3 regions of the Pseudomonas sp. microsymbiont 2 genome follow, and region 2 is predicted to be linked to each of the others. Evidence: predicted binding sites of a transcription regulator. Region 2 holds the regulator's gene; each other region holds the start of a gene.
What was found. Region 2 encodes FliA, which starts transcription of late flagellar genes. Its sites were predicted from a motif close to CTAAAGTTTNNNNNNNNNNNGCCGNTAA; they were not measured.
Positions count from the first base shown of each region.

Region 1: the regulator FliA is predicted to act here: its motif matches at 2,298-2,325, upstream of ACYUME_RS24695 (methyl-accepting chemotaxis protein).
Region 3: the regulator FliA is predicted to act here: its motif matches at 1,217-1,244, upstream of motA (flagellar motor stator protein MotA).

Region 1 is NZ_CM139112.1:5,504,403-5,510,185, forward strand. It holds gene ACYUME_RS24675 (methyl-accepting chemotaxis protein) at 1-202, opposite strand, end outside; partial or broken gene ACYUME_RS24680 (HAMP domain-containing protein) at 329-1,420, opposite strand; gene ACYUME_RS24685 (cell division protein ZapA) at 1,581-1,883, opposite strand; gene ACYUME_RS24690 (hypothetical protein) at 1,880-2,110, opposite strand; gene ACYUME_RS24695 (methyl-accepting chemotaxis protein) at 2,388-4,013, shown strand; gene gbcB (glycine-betaine demethylase subunit GbcB) at 4,154-5,254, opposite strand; gene gbcA (glycine-betaine demethylase subunit GbcA) at 5,551-5,783, shown strand, end outside.
Region 2 is NZ_CM139112.1:4,111,612-4,117,394, forward strand. It holds gene ACYUME_RS18415 (chemotaxis protein CheA) at 1-729, opposite strand, end outside; gene ACYUME_RS18420 (protein phosphatase CheZ) at 742-1,530, opposite strand; gene ACYUME_RS18425 (chemotaxis response regulator CheY) at 1,549-1,923, opposite strand; gene fliA (RNA polymerase sigma factor FliA) at 2,027-2,767, opposite strand; gene fleN (flagellar synthesis regulator FleN) at 2,764-3,597, opposite strand; gene flhF (flagellar biosynthesis protein FlhF) at 3,712-5,022, opposite strand; gene flhA (flagellar biosynthesis protein FlhA) at 5,034-5,783, opposite strand, start outside.
Region 3 is NZ_CM139112.1:5,240,566-5,246,348, reverse strand. It holds gene ACYUME_RS23645 (HDOD domain-containing protein) at 1-1,178, opposite strand, end outside; gene motA (flagellar motor stator protein MotA) at 1,309-2,160, shown strand; gene motB (flagellar motor protein MotB) at 2,164-3,180, shown strand; gene ACYUME_RS23630 (molecular chaperone Tir) at 3,247-3,726, opposite strand; gene rsgA (small ribosomal subunit biogenesis GTPase RsgA) at 3,873-4,904, opposite strand; gene orn (oligoribonuclease) at 5,014-5,556, shown strand; gene ACYUME_RS23615 (trimeric intracellular cation channel family protein) at 5,649-5,783, shown strand, end outside.

The DNA.
Region 1 (5,783 bases), 1.4 Mb from region 2:
GTCGCGTCACCGCCTCGGCAGCCCGGCCGATCTCCCCGGACATGCCTTCGATGTTGTGGATGGAACGGCGTACCACCTCCCGCGCCTGCAACGCCTCGTCGCGCGCCGACTGCGAGGCGTGGGCGGCGGAGCCGGCGTTCTGGGCGATGTCCTGCACGGTCAGGCCCATCTCATGCACGGCGGTGGCGACCATCTCGGTCATTTCCTGCTGGCGGCCCGAGCGTTCGGCGGTGTTGTCCACTACCTGGGTCACCTGCTCTACCGAAAAATGCAGGCGTTCGGTGGTGCGCAGCACTTCACCGATCAGGCCACGCTGGCTGTCGAGGAAACGGTTGAAGCCCCGGGCCAGGTCGCCCAGCTCATCCTGGCGCGAATCGTCAAGACGATGGCTGAGGTCACCCGCGCCACCGCCGATCTGCACCAGTGCCGCGGTGACCTGGCGAATCGGTCGCACCAAGCCACGGGCCAGCAGCACCACCAGCAACAACGACAGCAGTGCCACGCCACCGCCGATCAGGCAGGTCTGCCAGATGGCCTGACGCGCCTGGGCGTAGATCTCGGCCTCCGGCACTTCGGCCACCAGGGTCCAATTCAGGTCACGCAGAGGCAGGCCAAGGGCCAGGTAGTCTTCGCCATCGCGCTGGAAACGGCTGCTGCGCAAACCTTCGCCGCCAACCAGCACAGCCTTGGCCGCCTCGGCGTCCAACTGCTCGGCAAGTTGGCGCTTGCCACTGTATTGCTGGTCGGGATGGACCTGGATCAAGCCGTCATTGCGCACCAGGAACACTTTGCCGTGCTCGCCGAAGCTGAAGTCGTGGATCAGCTTCGACAGTTCGGTCATGCGCAGGCCCATGCCGGCCACGCCGACCAACTGGCCGTCCTTCTCGACCCGATAGTCGATGAACAGCGCCAACTCGCCGGTCGAGCCGTCGATATCGATGTTGATGAAACGCTCGGCGCCACTGTCGATGTAGCCGTAGAACCACGAGTCCTTGGGATTGGCGCGGCTGAGGGTGCGGTCCAGCCCCTTCTCGTTGTAGTAGTGGCCGCTGACGGTCGAGGCGAACAGGGTGGTGAAGGCATGGTTGCGCTGCTTGGCCGCGTCCAGGTACTCGATGAAACGCGGCAGCTCGGCCGGGGCTTCACCAGCGGCCAACCAGTCACGCAGGAGGGTGTTGCCGGCGATATCAGCCGCCGCCACCAGCGGCTGGCCGAGCATGCGCTCGATATCGTTGCGCATTGCCTCGACGCTGGCCGGCAGCGCGGTATCCACCAGGTAGCGTTCGGTGAGGCGGTTGAGCGCCATCGTGTAGATCGCCACCACCACCAGAATGCTCGCCAGCAGGGCGGCGCCCATGCTTGCGATCAGTTGCCACTGGATGCTCCGCCGCCAGATGCGCATGTTCCACTCCCCGATCATTATTGTTTTTCGGGAAGTGTATACACTTAAGTATCCAGTTATTCCAGTGATCTGCGACAGTACCAAACGACTGTGGGAGCGGGTTTACCCGCGAAGACGAGGGTGGCTTCACCGACGTCTTCGCGGGTAAACCCGCTCCCACAGGGGATGCTTGAGCGCTTTACTGGTCGCCGATGGTCCGGCTGATGGCATCGACGGTGGCGTCGATCTGCGCCTGGGTACGCTCGAGGGTGCGGTCGTGCTCACGCTGCAGTTCGATCTGCTTGGAGCACAGGTTCAGGGCGGCCAGCACCAGTAGCTTGTCGCCGATCAGGGTCGGGAACTGGCGCTTGGTCTCGGCCAGGGCGACATTGAGCATGCGCACGGCCTGGTTCAGGGTGTCTTCCTGGCCCGCGGGGGCCTTCAGCGAATAGTCGTTGCCGAGGATGGACACGACGTTGACCGGCTGCGCTTGCAGTCTCATGCGTTCACGACACCGGCGCTGGCGCGCTCGACCAGGGCCTGGATGCGTGCGGCGGTGGCGCCGTGCTTCTCTTCCTGCTCCATCAGCGACAACTGCAGGCTGTCGTTCTCTTCCTTGGCCTGGGCCAATTCCTGGCTGAGGCTGGCGTTGTGCTCGGCCAGTTGCGCGTTCTTGTGCATCAGGTCGCTGACCAGTTGCTCGAGTTGATTCAGGGAAGTTTCCAACATGCGTCTATCTCGGGTTGTTGCAAAGGGCGCACACGATAAGGAAAAACCTGCGCCCCCGCCATTAAATATCGGATTCAAAAGGTTTTTGCCTGGTTCAGGTTGACCCAGGATCAGCCCCCTTGTTCCGACCTGGATCAACCGCTGGTCAGGAAAATAGTTAGCTGCCTCACAATTTTTGCATTACGGACTCAAGACTTGCCGGTCACGACCGATAGGCAGGCAGGTCTTCTTCCGTCGCATGGATCGCGGCACCTCCTCTGCCTTGGGAACCGCCTCCATGTCCTTACGCAATATGAATATCGCGCCGCGCGCGTTGCTCGGGTTCGCCGTGATCGGTCTGCTGATGCTGGGTCTGGGCGTGTTCTCGCTGATCCAGATGGGCAACATCCGCCAGGCCGGCGTGACCATCGAAGAAGTCAGCGTGCCCAGCATCAAGACCCTCGATGAACTGACCGCACTCAACCTGCGCCTGCGCACCCTGTCCTACCGCCTGCTGCTCAACCGCGAGCCGGCCACCCAGCAGGACACCCTGCGCCTGCTGGACGAACGCAACGCGCAGATCGACAAGGCTCGCCGCACCTACGAGCCACTGGTGACCGCCGCCGATGAGAAAGCCGCCTTCGACCAGTATGGCGTGCTGCTCAACCAGTACCGACAGCTCGAAGCACGCATGCGCAGCCTGAGCCAAAGTGGCGATCTGGACGCGCTGCGCGACCTGCTCAACCGCGACCTGCTGGCCAACTCAGAGCAGATCAACAAGGTCATGGACACTTTGGTGCGCATCAACACCGACCAGACCAGCGCCACCAACGCCCAGGCCGCCGCCCAGTACAGCGGCGCCTTCGCCCTGGTGATCGGCCTGCTGCTGGCCGCCACGGTGCTGACCCTGCTGTTCGCCTTCCTGCTCACCCGCAGCATCGTCAAACCCATCGACGAGGCGCTGCAAGCCGCCGAACAGATCGCCGAGGGCGACCTGACTCACAACATCCACGCCGAAGGCACCGACGAGGCGGCGCGGCTGCTCAAGGCCATGGCCAAGATGCAGGACAAGCTGCGCGACACCCTGCAACTGATCGCCGGCTCCGCCACCCAGCTGGCCTCCGCCGCCGAAGAGCTGAACAGCGTCACCGACGAGAGCGCCCGTGGCCTGCAGCAGCAGAACAACGAGATCGAGCAGGCCGCCACCGCCGTCACCGAGATGACCAGCGCGGTCGAGGAAGTGGCGCGCAACGCGGTGAGCACCTCCGAGGCCTCCAGCGAAGCCAGCCGCTCGGCCGGCGATGGCCGTGACCTGGTGATGGAGACCGTCGGCGCCATCGAGCGCATGAGCGGCGATGTGCAGGCCACCGCCAAGCTGATCACCCACCTGGCCGAACAGTCCCGCGATATCGGCAAGGTACTGGATGTGATCCGTGGGCTGGCCGACCAGACCAACCTGCTGGCGCTCAACGCCGCCATCGAGGCCGCCCGCGCCGGCGAGGCCGGTCGTGGCTTCGCCGTGGTCGCCGACGAGGTGCGCGCCCTGGCCCACCGCACCCAGCAGTCCACCAGCGAGATCGAGCGAATGATCGGCAGCATCCAGGGCGGCACCGAGCAGGCCGTCGACTCGATGCGCACCAGCACCGAGCGCGCCGAGTCGACCCTGAACATCGCCCGCGGCGCCGGCCTGGCGCTGGACACCATCGCCGGCGCGGTGGCGCAGATCAACGAGCGCAACCTGGTGATCGCCAGCGCCGCCGAAGAGCAGGCCCAGGTGGCCCGCGAGGTGGACCGCAACCTGGTGAACATCAACGACCTGTCGGTGCAGAGCGCCACCGGGGCGCATCAGACCAGCGCGGCGAGTGCCGAGCTGTCGCGCCTGGCGGTGGATCTGAACAGCCTGGTAGCCCGCTTCCGTACCTGAAAAAGCTGGGGCCGCTTTACGGCCCTTTCGCGGCACAAGGCCGCTCCCACAGGTAAAGCGCAACCTACAATCTTGCGCTGTATCTGTGGGAGCGGCCTTGTGTCGCGATGGGCTGCGTAGCAGCCCCCTGCACGCTCAGATCAATACTCGATCCGCACATCCCCCTTCGGCACGCTGCAGCACGAAAGGATGTAGCCCTCGGCCTCATCTTCCTCGGTGATCCCGCCGTTGTGCTCCATCTCCACCTCGCCGCCGAGCTTGAGCACCTTGCAGGTGCCACAGATACCCATGCCGCACGCCTTGGGAATCATCAGCCCGACCTTGGCCGCCGCCGCATGCACGGTCTCGCCCGGGGCCACACGGATGCTCTTGTCGCTGCCGACGAACTCCACCAGGTTGAGGTCGGCCACATCCACTTCCGGCGCGTCGGCGGCCTGCTCGGCGTGCTCCACCGCATCGGCCTTGGCTTCCGGCGGCGTCGCGCCGAATGACTCCTCGTGGTAGTTCTTCATGTCGAAGCCGACCGCCTCGAGCATGCGCTTGACCGCGTTCATGTAGGGCGTCGGGCCGCAGCAGAAGATGATGCGCTCCAGGTAGTCCGGGGCGATCAGCTCCATCAGGCGCTGGTTCAGGTAGCCGCGATATCCCGCCCACGGTTCGCCCAGGCCATGCTTCTCGCAGACGATGTGCAGGCTGAAGTTGGGAATGCGCGAGGCCATCTGCTCCAGTTCGCGGTGGAAGATGATGTCCTTGGGCGAGCGGGCACTGTGCACGAACACCATGTCGACGTTGGCGTTGGTGTCGTAGAACCAGCGGGCCATGGACATCACCGGGGTGATACCGACGCCGCCCGACAGGTAGAGGGTCTTGGGCGCCGGAAAGTCGATGGCGTTGAACAGCCCCACCGGCCCATGCACCGGCAGCTCGGCGCCTTCGTGCATGGTGTCATGGAGGAAGTTGGACACCAGCCCGCCCGGCACGCGCTTGACGGTGATCGAGAAGCTGTAGGGCACCGACGGCGAGCTGGAGATGGTGTACGAGCGCATCACGGGCCGGCCTTCGATCTCAAGCTCCAGGGTGACGAACTGCCCGGGCTTGAAGAAGAACATGATCGGCTGGTCGGCCATGAAGCAGAAGGTGCGCACGTCCCAGGTCTCCTGGATGACCTTGACGCAGCGCACGATGTGGCGGCCATTGGCCCAGGTCTGGGTGGTGACCGGATTGAGGAAGGTATCGGACATGTTCATCTCCAGCAGCCGACGGTCGGCCTTTCTTATGGCTCCGATAATGCGCAAGCCGCAGGCCTTGTACATTCCCATCCGCGACATCGGCGTGCTTATCGCGACCAGCCCCGCGCTACGGGGGTTGGCGCGTCGGAATTCGAATCGGCCATGTCGCCCGTGGACATGGCCATTTCAGTGCCCGAACGCACACTCTCGGCAAAACAACACGCTGTTTGACCACCAGCAGCCTTGCGGCACAAAAACAACGATTAGCCACCTTTTGCCGGCCGCACGCGGCCCCGAGGAACCACACGATGGACGTCACCGCAACCCTGAGCCTGGGCGATCCACTGGAACCTGCACGCAAGGCCACCGCCGAGATGCTGCAGACCCGCGAGCGCACCTTCTCGCTGCCGCAACCGTTCTACAGCGACGAACGCCTGTTCCAGATCGACATGCAGGAGATCTTCCACAAGGAATGGCTGATCGCCGGCCTGGTCAGCGAGATCCCGGCCAAGGGCAACTACCTCACCCTGCAGATCGGCAA
Region 2 (5,783 bases):
GCCCTTGCCATGCAATTGGTCGAGCAGCGACTCGAATTCGTCGTCGGTGATCTCGTCGCTGGAGGGCGCCGCAGCAGCGGCTTCGCCGACGGCGGTTTGCGCAGAGAACTGGCCCTTGCCATGCAACTGGTCGAGCAGCGATTCGAACTCGGCATCGGTGATCTCGTCCGCATTGCCGCTGACGGTCTCACCCAGCATCTGCTCGTGAACAGCGGCCTCGGCCTTGACCGCATCGAGGGAGTCGAGCAGCTGTTCGAACTCGGTGTCGGTGATATCCGGCTCGGCGGCAGGCTCGCTCACCGGCGCGACCTCGGCCACCGCTGCCGGGGCTTCGGCGCCTCCTGGCTCGGCCAGGCGCGCCAGCGCCGCCAGCAGCTCAGGCGTGGCAGGGGTGACGTCGCTGCGCTCGCGCACCTGGCCGAACATGCTGTTGACCGTGTCGAGCGCCTCGAGCACCACGTCCATCAACTCCGCGTCGACCCGGCGTTCACCTTTGCGCAGGATGTCGAACACGTTCTCGGCGATATGGCAGCACTCCACCAGCTCGTTGAGCTGAAGGAAGCCGGCGCCCCCTTTTACAGTGTGGAAACCGCGGAAAATCGCATTGAGCAGGTCCGCGTCATCGGGCCGGCTTTCCAGCTCGACCAGTTGCTCGGACAGTTGCTCGAGGATTTCGCCGGCTTCTACCAGGAAATCCTGGAGGATTTCTTCATCGGCGCCGAAGCTCATTAAACGTGCTCCTTAAAAACCCAGGCTGGACAGCAGATCGTCGACATCGTCCTGACCGGATACGACGTCTTCACGCTTATCGGCATGAATCTGCGGACCTTCACCCCGAGTCGGATGTTTTTCTTGATCTTTTTCAGCACGCAGCTGCTGGTGGTCATGTTCGATCCCGGCAAAGCGGTCGACCTGACTGGCCATCAGCACGAGCTTGAGCAGATTGCTTTCTACTTCGGTAACCAGCGCGGTAACCCGCTTGATTACCTGGCCGGTCAGGTCCTGATAGTCCTGAGCCAGCAGAATGTCGTTGAGGTGGCCGGCAACCTTGCGATTGCCTTCGGCGCTGTGCGCCAGGAAACCGTCGACGCGCTTGACCAGCTCGCGGAATTCCGGCGCCGCCACCTCGCGGCGCATGAAGCGCTGCCAGTCGGCGGACAGGTTCTGCGCCTCGGTGGCCAGCTCGTTGAGCACCGGGGTGCTCTCCTCCACCAGGTCCATGGTGCGGTTGGCGGCGCCCTCGGTGAGACGAACCACATACGAGAGTCGCTCGGTCGCATCGGTGATCTGCGAGACTTCCTCGGCCTGCGGCATCGCCGGGTCGATCTGGAAGCTGACGATCGCGCTGTGCAGCTCGCGGGTCAGCTTGCCCACCTCCTGGTACAGACCGCGATCGCGGGTCTGGTTCAGCTGGTGGATAAGCTGCACGGCTTCGCCGAAACGGCCACGCTCGAGGCTCTCGACCAGTTCCTGGGCATGCTTCTTCAGGGTTGATTCAAACTCACCCAGAGAGTTGTTCTGTGACTCCATGGCGCCCCCTGACATGACTCAGCCGTTGACGCGCTCGAAGATCTTCTCGATCTTTTCTTTCAGCACCTGGGCGGTGAAAGGCTTGACCACGTAGCCGTTGACCCCGGCCTGGGCCGCTTCGATGATCTGCTCGCGCTTGGCCTCGGCGGTGACCATCAACACCGGCAGGTGCTTCAGTCGCTCGTCGGCGCGGACCTTGCGCAGCAACTCGATACCGGACATACCAGGCATGTTCCAGTCGGTTACCAGGAAATCGAAGTGCCCGCTCTCGAGCATCGGCAGCGCGGTATTGCCATCGTCGGCTTCCGAGGTGTTGGTGAAGCCCAGGTCACGCAACAGGTTCTTGATGATCCGCCGCATCGTCGAAAAATCGTCAACGATGAGGATTTTCATGTCTTTGTTCAATTAGACCTCCAAGCAGTCTTAAACGCGCTCGGCGCCGAGCGCGCAGTCAATCAATTCGGCACCACAAAAAACGACTGCAGCGAACCTTGGCTCAACGCGCCCGCCACTCACCCAGACGGCTGCGCAGGCGCGCCGCGCACTGGCTGTGCAGTTGGCTGACACGCGATTCGCTGACCCCCAGCACCTCACCGATTTCCTTGAGGTTCAGCTCTTCGTCGTAGTACAGCGCCAGCACCAGACGCTCGCGCTCCGGCAGGTTGGCGATGGCATCGGCCAGCGCGGCCTGGAAGCGCTCGTCCTCCAGGTCCCGCGATGGCTCCAGCTGGCCGCTGGCGCCGTCCTCGTGCAGCCCCTCGTGTTCGCCGTCCTGCAGCAAGTCGTCGAAACTAAACAGGCGACTGCCCAAGGTGTCGTTCAGAATCCCGTAGTAATCATCGAGACTCAATTGGAGTTCGGCAGCAACTTCGTGATCTTTAGCGTCGCGCCCCGTCTTTGCTTCGACACAACGAATCGCATCGCTGACCATGCGCGTATTGCGATGGACCGAACGCGGCGCCCAGTCCCCCTTGCGCACCTCGTCGAGCATGGCGCCGCGAATGCGGATGCCGGCGTAGGTCTCGAAGCTGGCGCCCTTGCTGGCGTCGTACTTGTTGGCGACTTCCAGCAGGCCAATCATGCCGGCCTGGATCAGGTCTTCCACCTGGACATTGGCCGGCAGGCGCGCCAGCAGGTGATAGGCGATACGCTTGACCAGCGGCGCGTAGCGTTCGATCAGCTCGTACTGAGCATCCTTGGACGCCTTGCTGTACATCTTGAAACCGCTCGCACTCATAGGACGGGCCCTGCACTGGTGGGCTGCACCAGGCGCTCGACGAAGAATTCAAGGTGACCGCGCGGGTTGGCAGGCAGCGGCCAGCTGTCGACCTTCTGCGCGATGGCCTTGAAGGCCAGCGCGCACTTGGACCGAGGGAAGGCTTCATAGACCGCCCGCTGCTTCTGCACCGCCTTGCGCACACATTCGTCGTAAGGCACGGCGCCGACGTATTGTAGGGCGACGTCGAGGAAGCGGTCCGTGACCTTGGTCAACTTGGCGAAGAGGTTGCGGCCCTCCTGCGGGCTCTGGGCCATGTTGGCCAGCACACGGAATCGATTCATCCCGTAATCGCGGTTGAGCAGCTTGATCAGGGCGTAGGCATCGGTGATCGAGGTCGGCTCGTCGCACACCACCAGCAGCACTTCCTGCGCGGCGCGCACGAAGCTGACCACCGATTCGCCGATGCCCGCGGCGGTGTCGATCACCAGCACATCGAGGTTGTCGCCGATGTCGCTGAAGGCCTGGATCAGGCCGGCATGCTGCGCAGGCGCCAGGTGCACCATGCTCTGCGTGCCCGAGGCCGCAGGCACGATGCGCACACCGCCGGGCCCCTGCAGCAGCACATCACGCAGCTCGCAGCGGCCCTCGATGACGTCGGCGAGGGTGCGTTTGGGCGTGAGCCCCAACAGAACGTCGACATTGGCCAGGCCCAGGTCGGCGTCCAGCAACATGACCCGACGGCCGAGCTCGGCTAGCGCCAGCGACAGGTTCACTGAAACGTTGGTCTTGCCGACGCCACCCTTGCCGCCGGTCACGGCGATTACCTGTACGGGATGCATGCTACCCATGTCTGTTCTTTACCTTGTCTCGCTTGGACCCAGGCCACATGAGGGGCTGAACACTCAAGGCCACGTACAGGCCGGGCAACCCCATGATGTAGGTACTTTGCACAGTATTCACCTTCAACCCGCGCGCTTGCCAGGGTTGTGGTAGAGATCAGCGAACATGTCGGCCATGGCCTCGTCGCTGGGCTCGTCCTGCAACTGCACGCTGACCGCACGGCTCACCAGCTGGTGCTTGCGTGGCAGCTGCAGGTCGTCAGGAATGCGCGGCCCATCGGTCAGATAGGCCACCGGCAATTCATGACTGATGGCCAGGCTCAGCACTTCGCCGAGGCAAGCCGTCTCATCGAGCTTGGTCAGGATGCACCCGGCCAGGCCACAGCGCTTGTAGCTGTGGTAGGCGGCGGTGAGCACCTGCTTCTGGCTGGTGGTCGCCAGCACCAGGTAGTTCTTGGCGGCGATGCCACGTCCGGCCAGGGTTTCCAGCTGCATGCGCAGGGCCGGGTCGCTGGCCTGCAGGCCGGCGGTGTCGATCAGCACCACGCGCTTGCGCAGCAGCGGCTCCAGCGCCTGGGCCAGGGACTCGCCCGGATCGACGTAGGTGACCGGCACGTTGAGGATGCGCCCCAGGGTCTTGAGCTGCTCCTGGGCGCCAATGCGGAAACTGTCCATGCTGACCAACGCCAGGTTGCTTGCGCCGTACTTGAGCACGTAGCGCGCGGCCAGCTTGGCCAGGGTGGTGGTCTTGCCCATGCCGGCCGGGCCGACCATGGCGATCACCCCGCCCTCCTCGATCGGTTCGATCTCGGGCACCTCGATCATCCGTGCCAGGTGCGCCAGAACCATGCGCCAGGCATGGCGCGGCTCTTCTATTCCCGCAGTCAGGTCGAGCAGCTCGCGAGCCAGCCCACCGGACAGACCCAGGCGCTGCAGGCGACGCCAGAGGTTGGCCTGTTGCGGCTTGCTGCCCTGCAACTGACCCCAGGCCAGCGAGCCCAGCTGTACTTCGAGCAGTTCGCGCAGGCCATTGAGCTCGCTGCGCATGGCATCGAACAGGCGCGGATCGACCGGCGCCGCCACAGGCGTCGACGCTGGCGCGGGCTCATCGGCATGCGGCTCGATCAGCGGCTCGGCGGCGGTCAGCGACTGGCCGGCGAACAGCTGTCGGTTACCCTCGCTGGCCTCGCTGCGCCCACTCAGTTCGGCCTGGGCGGTGACGATGCGCGACTGCGTCTTGCGCAGCTCGTCCTCGAGCTCGACGTTGGGCACACGCGGGGCCAGGGCGGACAGCTTGTAGTCCAGCGCGGCCGTCAGTTCGACACCGCCGGCGATGCGCCGGTTGCCGATGATGGCGGCATCGGAGCCCAGCTCATCCCGGACCAGCTTCATGGCCTGACGCATATCGGCGGCGAAAAAACGCTTAACTTGCATAACCCACTACCTCAGCCGTTGGGGCCCACGGTGGCAACGATGGTGACTTGCTTGTTGTCAGGTATTTCCTGATACGCCAAAACATGCAAATTCGGTACAGCCAGGCGACCGAAGCGCGACAGCATGGCGCGGATCGGGCCGGCGACCAGAAGGATGGCCGGCTGGCCCTGCATTTCCTGGCGCTGGGCCGCCTCGATCAACGAACGCTGAAGCTTCTCGGCCATGCTCGGCTCAAGAAGAACACCCTCTTCCTGACCCTGCCCGGCCCTTTGCAGACTATTGAGCAAGATTTGTTCCAACCTTGGTTCCAGGGTGATCACAGGCAGCTCGGACTCAACACCGACAATGCTTTGCACGATAGCGCGACACAATCCGACCCGCACGACCGCCACCAACGCGGCGGTATCTTGACTCTTCATCGCGTTATTGGCGATGGCCTCGGCAATGCTGCGAATATCACGCACCGGCACCTGCTCGGCAAGCAATGCCTGCAAGACCTTGAGCAGCCCCGACAAGGAAATGACACCCGGCACCAGCTCTTCGGCCAACTTTGGCGATGCCTTGGCCAGTACCTGCAGCAGTTGCTGGACCTCCTCGTGACCTATCAGCTCATGACAATGCTTCTGCAGTATCTGGTTGAGGTGGGTGGCGACCACGGTGCTGGCGTCGACCACCGTGTAGCCCAGCGATTGTGCCTGCGCGCGCTGGCCGACATCGATCCAGACCGCTTCCAGGCCGAAGGCCGGGTCGCGCGCGGCGAT
Region 3 (5,783 bases), 1.1 Mb from region 2:
TTGTCCAGGCTCAGCAGCATGATGCGCTGCATGCCGCAGGCCAGCAGGGCGTCGCGGGCCTGGGTGGCCAGGTGCACGGCGTTGCTGAACGGGCTGGGCTGTACCAGCAACTCCTGGCACAGCGCGCGCCAGCGACCGAGGTCTTCGGTGCTGGGGGGGGGCGGCGTGAGCATGTCCGGGTGCGGTCGGCGCTGGTGCCAGGGCCAGATCAATGCCTCGGCCGGGTGGAACAGCGCATGGCGGGCGTGGTGGCGGGCACTGGCCGCGGCCTGCTGGTGGACCTGTTGCTGGACGTCGTCCAGGGTGGTCTGCAGGTACAGCGCAGTGAGCAATTGCCAGCGCAGCAGGTGCGGGTTGTCCCAGCCCACCTGGGCGGCCAGGGCCAGGCCGTTGGCCAGCAGCACGGTGTTGGGGGGCTGGTTGAACCAGCGGCGCAGGGCCGGTGCGTCGTCCAGGCGCTGCTGCTGGACCAGCGGGTCCTGTTCACGGGCAATGCTCAATACCTGGGCCAGTTGCTCGCGTTCGTCCATCAGCAGTCGGTAGCCTTGGGTCACCCACTCGGGCAAGCGCCAGTGCTCGGCCATGGCCTGGCACAGTTGCATGAGGCGCACGCCGAACAGTTCCCGTTCGACCTCGGCGGCTTCCTCGCCCTTGTGGATGACCCGCAGCTCCCAGGTGTCCAGCAGCCTGGGGTAGGCCAGGGCCAGCGGCCACAGCGGCGAGAGGAACAGCAGGCTCCCCCAGTGGATTTCCTGCCACAGCCGCGCCAGGCGGTTGGCGAACAGACCGTTGGCCTGCTGGGTGGCGTGCTGGCTGATCAGCAGGAACTGGCGCAGCACCGGTGGGATCTCGTCGGCGGGTATCGACGGCAGGCGCGCCAGCAACTGGCTGGTGCGGGTCAGCCCCAGACGGTTGAGGGCGATTTCCAGGCTTTCGGCAGGCTCCGCCAGGCTGGCGTTGGCCGGGTGGTTGGCCTCGCGCAGCACACAGAGCACCAGCGCAGGGCTGTCCTGCATCAGTTCGGCGATGTCGCGCAGGGAGCGGCGGCTGTCGTTGATGGCCTGTAGAACACGGTCGTGGCTGTCTTTCGGCACGGGTACTCGAATCCCGTCGAGCAGCTTTACCCAGGCCTCTAGACTCGACGGAACCTGACTTGGCACCTTGGTTTCAATTGGCATATTGACATCAGTCCGAACTGGCTTTTCGCAATGAGTGGCTATAGTCTGGCGCAGTTCTGCCGATAAGTAGAAGAAGAGTTTAAAGGCTCTCGTTCCCTACCCTGACCACGACAGCAAGTGCTTCCAACTTATGGCTAAAATTATCGGCATCATCGTCGTATTCGCGAGCGTGCTCGGCGGCTACGTGCTTTCCCACGGCAAGATCGCGGCACTGATCCAGCCGTTCGAAGTGCTGATCATCGGTGGTGCGGCCTTCGGTGCGTTCCTCCAGGCCAACCCTGGCTACATGACCATGCATGTGGTCAAGAAGTCGCTGAAGATGTTCGGCACCCGCTTCACCCACACCTTCTACCTGGAAGTGCTGGGTCTGGTCTACGAGATCCTCAACAAGAGCCGTCGCGAAGGCATGATGGCCATCGAGGGCGACATCGAGGACGCCGCGGCCAGCCCGATCTTCGCCAAATATCCCGCGGTGCTGAACGACGAGCGCATGACCGCGTTCATCTGCGACTACCTGCGCATCATGTCCACCGGCAACATGGCGCCCCATGAGCTCGAAGGCCTGTTCGACATGGAGCTGCTGAGCATGAAGGAAGAGCTGGAGCACCCTTCCCATGCGGTGACCGGCATCGCCGACGGCATGCCCGGGTTCGGTATCGTCGCGGCGGTGCTGGGCATCGTGGTGACCATGGCCTCGCTGGGCGACGGCGACCAGAAGTCCATCGGCCTGCACGTGGGTGCGGCACTGGTCGGCACCTTCTTCGGTATTCTTGCCGCCTATGGCTTCTTTGGCCCGCTGGCCAACGCCCTGCGCCATGACGCCAAGGAAGAGCTGAACGTCTACGAGGCCATCAAGGCGTCGCTGGTGGCCTCGGCCTCGGGCATGCCGCCATCGCTGGCGGTGGAGTTCGGTCGCAAGGTGCTGTATCCGAAGCACCGTCCGAGCTTCGCCGAGCTGGAACAAGCAGTACGCGGTCGCTAAGCCATGGAGAACAATCAGCCCATCATCGTCAAGCGCGTCAAGCGCTTTGGCGACGGCCACCATGGCGGGGCCTGGAAGATCGCCTTCGCCGACTTCGCCACGGCGATGATGGCGTTCTTCCTCGTGCTGTGGCTGCTTTCCACCGCCACGCCCGAGCAGAAGATCGCCATCGCCGGCTATTTCAAGGACCCGATCGGTTTCTCCGAGAGCGGCACGCCCTACATCATCGACCTTGGCGGCTCGCCTGAGCTGGCGCCAGAGAAGACCATCAACCCGGAAGTGAAGTCCGAACCGACCCCTGACACCAGCATTCAGCTGGACAAGGACAAGGTCGAGACCATGGCCGAGCAGGTCGAGCGCGAGCGCCTGGAGCTGCTGTTGCAGGAACTGCAGAACAAGGTCGAGGAAAACCCGCAGCTGCAGAAGTTCAAGGACCAGATCCTGTTCGAGATCACCCAGGACGGCCTGCGCATCCAGATCATGGACGCCGAGAACCGGCCGATGTTCGACCTCGGCAGCGCGCGCCTGCAGCCGTACTTCGAGGACATCCTGCTGGCCATGGCCGACACCATCAAGGCGGTGCCGAACAAGATCAGCATCAGCGGCCACACCGATGCCAAGCCGTACTCCGGCACTGGCGACTTCGGCAACTGGGAGCTGTCGGCCAACCGCGCCAACGCCGCGCGCCGGGCCCTGGTCGCCGGTGGCTACCCGGACGAGCAGGTGGCGCGGGTGGTCGGTTATGCCTCGTCGTCGCTGTTCGACCGGGCGAATCCGTTCAATCCGGTCAACCGCCGCATCGACATCATCGTCCTGACCAAGAAGGCGCAGCGCACCATCGAAGGTGAGCAAGGCACGCCGGAGCAGGCGCCGCCGGCCGAGTCCACGCCGCCTGCGGGTGCCGCGCCCGGTGCTGGCGCGGCGCCGGCCGATACGCCGATGCAGCCGCGCGAGCTGCGCCAGAAGCTGAATATCTTCGAGGATGGCGTGCTGAAGATGGACGAGGCCAAGGACCAGTAAGCGCCAGGGGCCGCCCTGCGGCCCTTTCGCCGGGCCTATGGCCGCTGGCTTGCCGGCGAAAGGCATTCAGAAGCCCCGTCGGATCTTGGCCTTGAGGTCGGCGTGGAAGAAGTCGGCGTTGTCCCTGTCCGATACCGTCCCGCGTCTGCTCATCGAGGCCATGGCCCGGCCAAAGGTCTGCTCGTCATGATAGGCCCGCACGAACAGGTCGATATGCTCACGCTTGCTCATCGTCGGCCATTTGCCCAGGTATCCCGGCAATTCGCCGGGGCCTGCGTGATAGAAACTCACCCGTCGATGCGCCATGGCCGCGGCCCCCAGCAGCCAGGCGGTCCACCAGTCGTCGCCATGGTTGCGTGGCAGTATCCCGACCCAGTGGGTGGCGTCGGTCATCTGCTGGCAGAAGCTGCCGTGCAGGTCGTCGAAGGTCTGTCCTTCGTCGTCGAAGCGCACCAGTTGCGTGGGAATGCCCTCGAGCAGCAGACGCTCGTTGAGAATGAAGGCGTCGAGTCGCTCGTCGTGGCGGTAACTGATGAAAACCGGCATGTGCATTGTCCTCCCTGATCCTCGCCGGCAGGACCTGCCAGGCTGAAGCACGACCTTCGAGGAAAGCCGAGGGTGGGGCAATGGGCGACCGAAAAACCAGATGGTTCCTACTTGAGCGGGTTAGGCATTCCTACAGCCATATCTGGTCAATAGGTGTCTTCCGGCAGGCTGGCGATGATCGAGCGATAGCTGTTCATCCGCTGCTGGGTGACGCTGCCATCTTCCAGCGCCTTGAGCAATGCGCAGCCGGGCTCGCGGTCGTGCTTGCAGTCGCGGAAGCGGCAGTTGCCGATCAGCTCGCGAAACTCGATGAAACCGTCTTCGACATCGTCGCGGCTGACATGCACCAGGCCGAACTCGCGAATGCCCGGCGAGTCGATCAGGTCGCCGCCATTGGGGAAGTGGTACAGGCGGGCGGTGGTGGTGGTGTGCGTGCCCTGGCCGGACCATTCCGACAGGCCGCCGACGCGGGTGTCTGCCTCCGGCAACAGGCTGTTGACCAGCGAGGACTTGCCCACGCCCGACTGGCCGACGAACACGCTGATATGGCCATCGAGCGTCTGCTGCAGACGTTGCATGCCATCGCCGTGGTGGGCGGATACTTCCAGCAGTGGATAACCCAGGCCGCGGTACACCTCCAGCATCGCCTGGAGGGTCGGGCCATTCTCGTCATCGATCAGGTCGGCCTTGTTCAGTAACAGCAGCGGTCGGATGCCGGCATGCTCGGCGGCGACCAGGTAGCGGTCGATCAGGTTGGGGTGCGGTTCGGGGGCAGGGGCGAAGACGATGACGATCAGATCGACGTTGGCCGCCACCGGCTTGAGCTGGCCGTGGTTATTCGGGCGGCACAGCTCGGTGCTGCGCGGCATCTGCGCGACGATCACGCCGATCCCCTGGTTGCCGGCGCGCCAGACCACTCGATCGCCGGTGACCAGGGCCGGCAGGTTGGCCCGCAAGTGGCAGCGGAACACCTGGCCGGCCACCTCGCCGTCCTGGGCTTCGACTTCGACCTGAACGCCGAAGTGGGCGATCACCAGGCCCAGTTGTTCCGGCCCCAGGTCGCCGCCCTCCAGCTCTTGCAGGACGTGCTGCTCGCGTTTGGCGGCGCGGGCGGCGCGTTCGCCCTGGATCTTTTCGATGCGCCAGTTCTGGCGGCGGTTGAGCTGGCGTTTGGCCATGAGGGTTCCGTGTCGGCGGGGCAGAAGGAAAACGGCGGGCAGTTTAGCACGGCGCGCCCACGAGCCGCCCCGCTAGGCTAATATGACGGGCTATTCGAGGAGCCTTTTCATGCAGAACCCACAGAACCTGATCTGGATCGATCTGGAAATGACCGGCCTGGATCCGGACAACGACGTCATCATCGAGATGGCCACCATCGTCACCGACAGCGAGCTGAACACTCTGGCCGAAGGCCCGGTGATCGCTATTCATCACAGCGACGAGGTGCTGGCGCGGATGGACGAGTGGAACACTCGCACCCACGGCGCCTCGGGCCTGACCCAGCGCGTGCGCGAGAGCAAGGTGAGCATGGCCGAGGCGGAGGCGCAGACCATCGCTTTCCTCGAGCAGTGGGTGCCGAAGGGCAAGTCGCCGATCTGTGGCAATAGCATCTGCCAGGATCGCCGTTTCCTCTATCGCCATATGCGCGAGCTGGAAAACTATTTCCACTATCGCAACCTCGATGTCTCGACCCTCAAGGAGCTGGCTGCACGCTGGGCGCCGGACGTGCGTGACAGTTTCAAGAAGGGCAGCACTCACCTGGCCCTGGACGACATCCGCGAGTCGATTGGCGAGCTGCGTCACTACCGCGAGCATTTCATCAAGGTCTGACCTTGCCGTGCGCCGACGATCGTCGGCGCGCCCCCTTTTGGCGCCCGGCGCGACTGGGTAGACTGCGCGCCTTTCCCGCACGGACCTGCGCCATGTTGCTGATGCTCTATCTCGTCGCCATTACCGCCGAAGCCATGACCGGCGCCCTGTCTGCCGGCCGTCGCGGCATGGACTGGTTCGGCGTGGTGCTGATCGCCTGTGTCACCGCGCTGGGTGGCGGCTCGGTG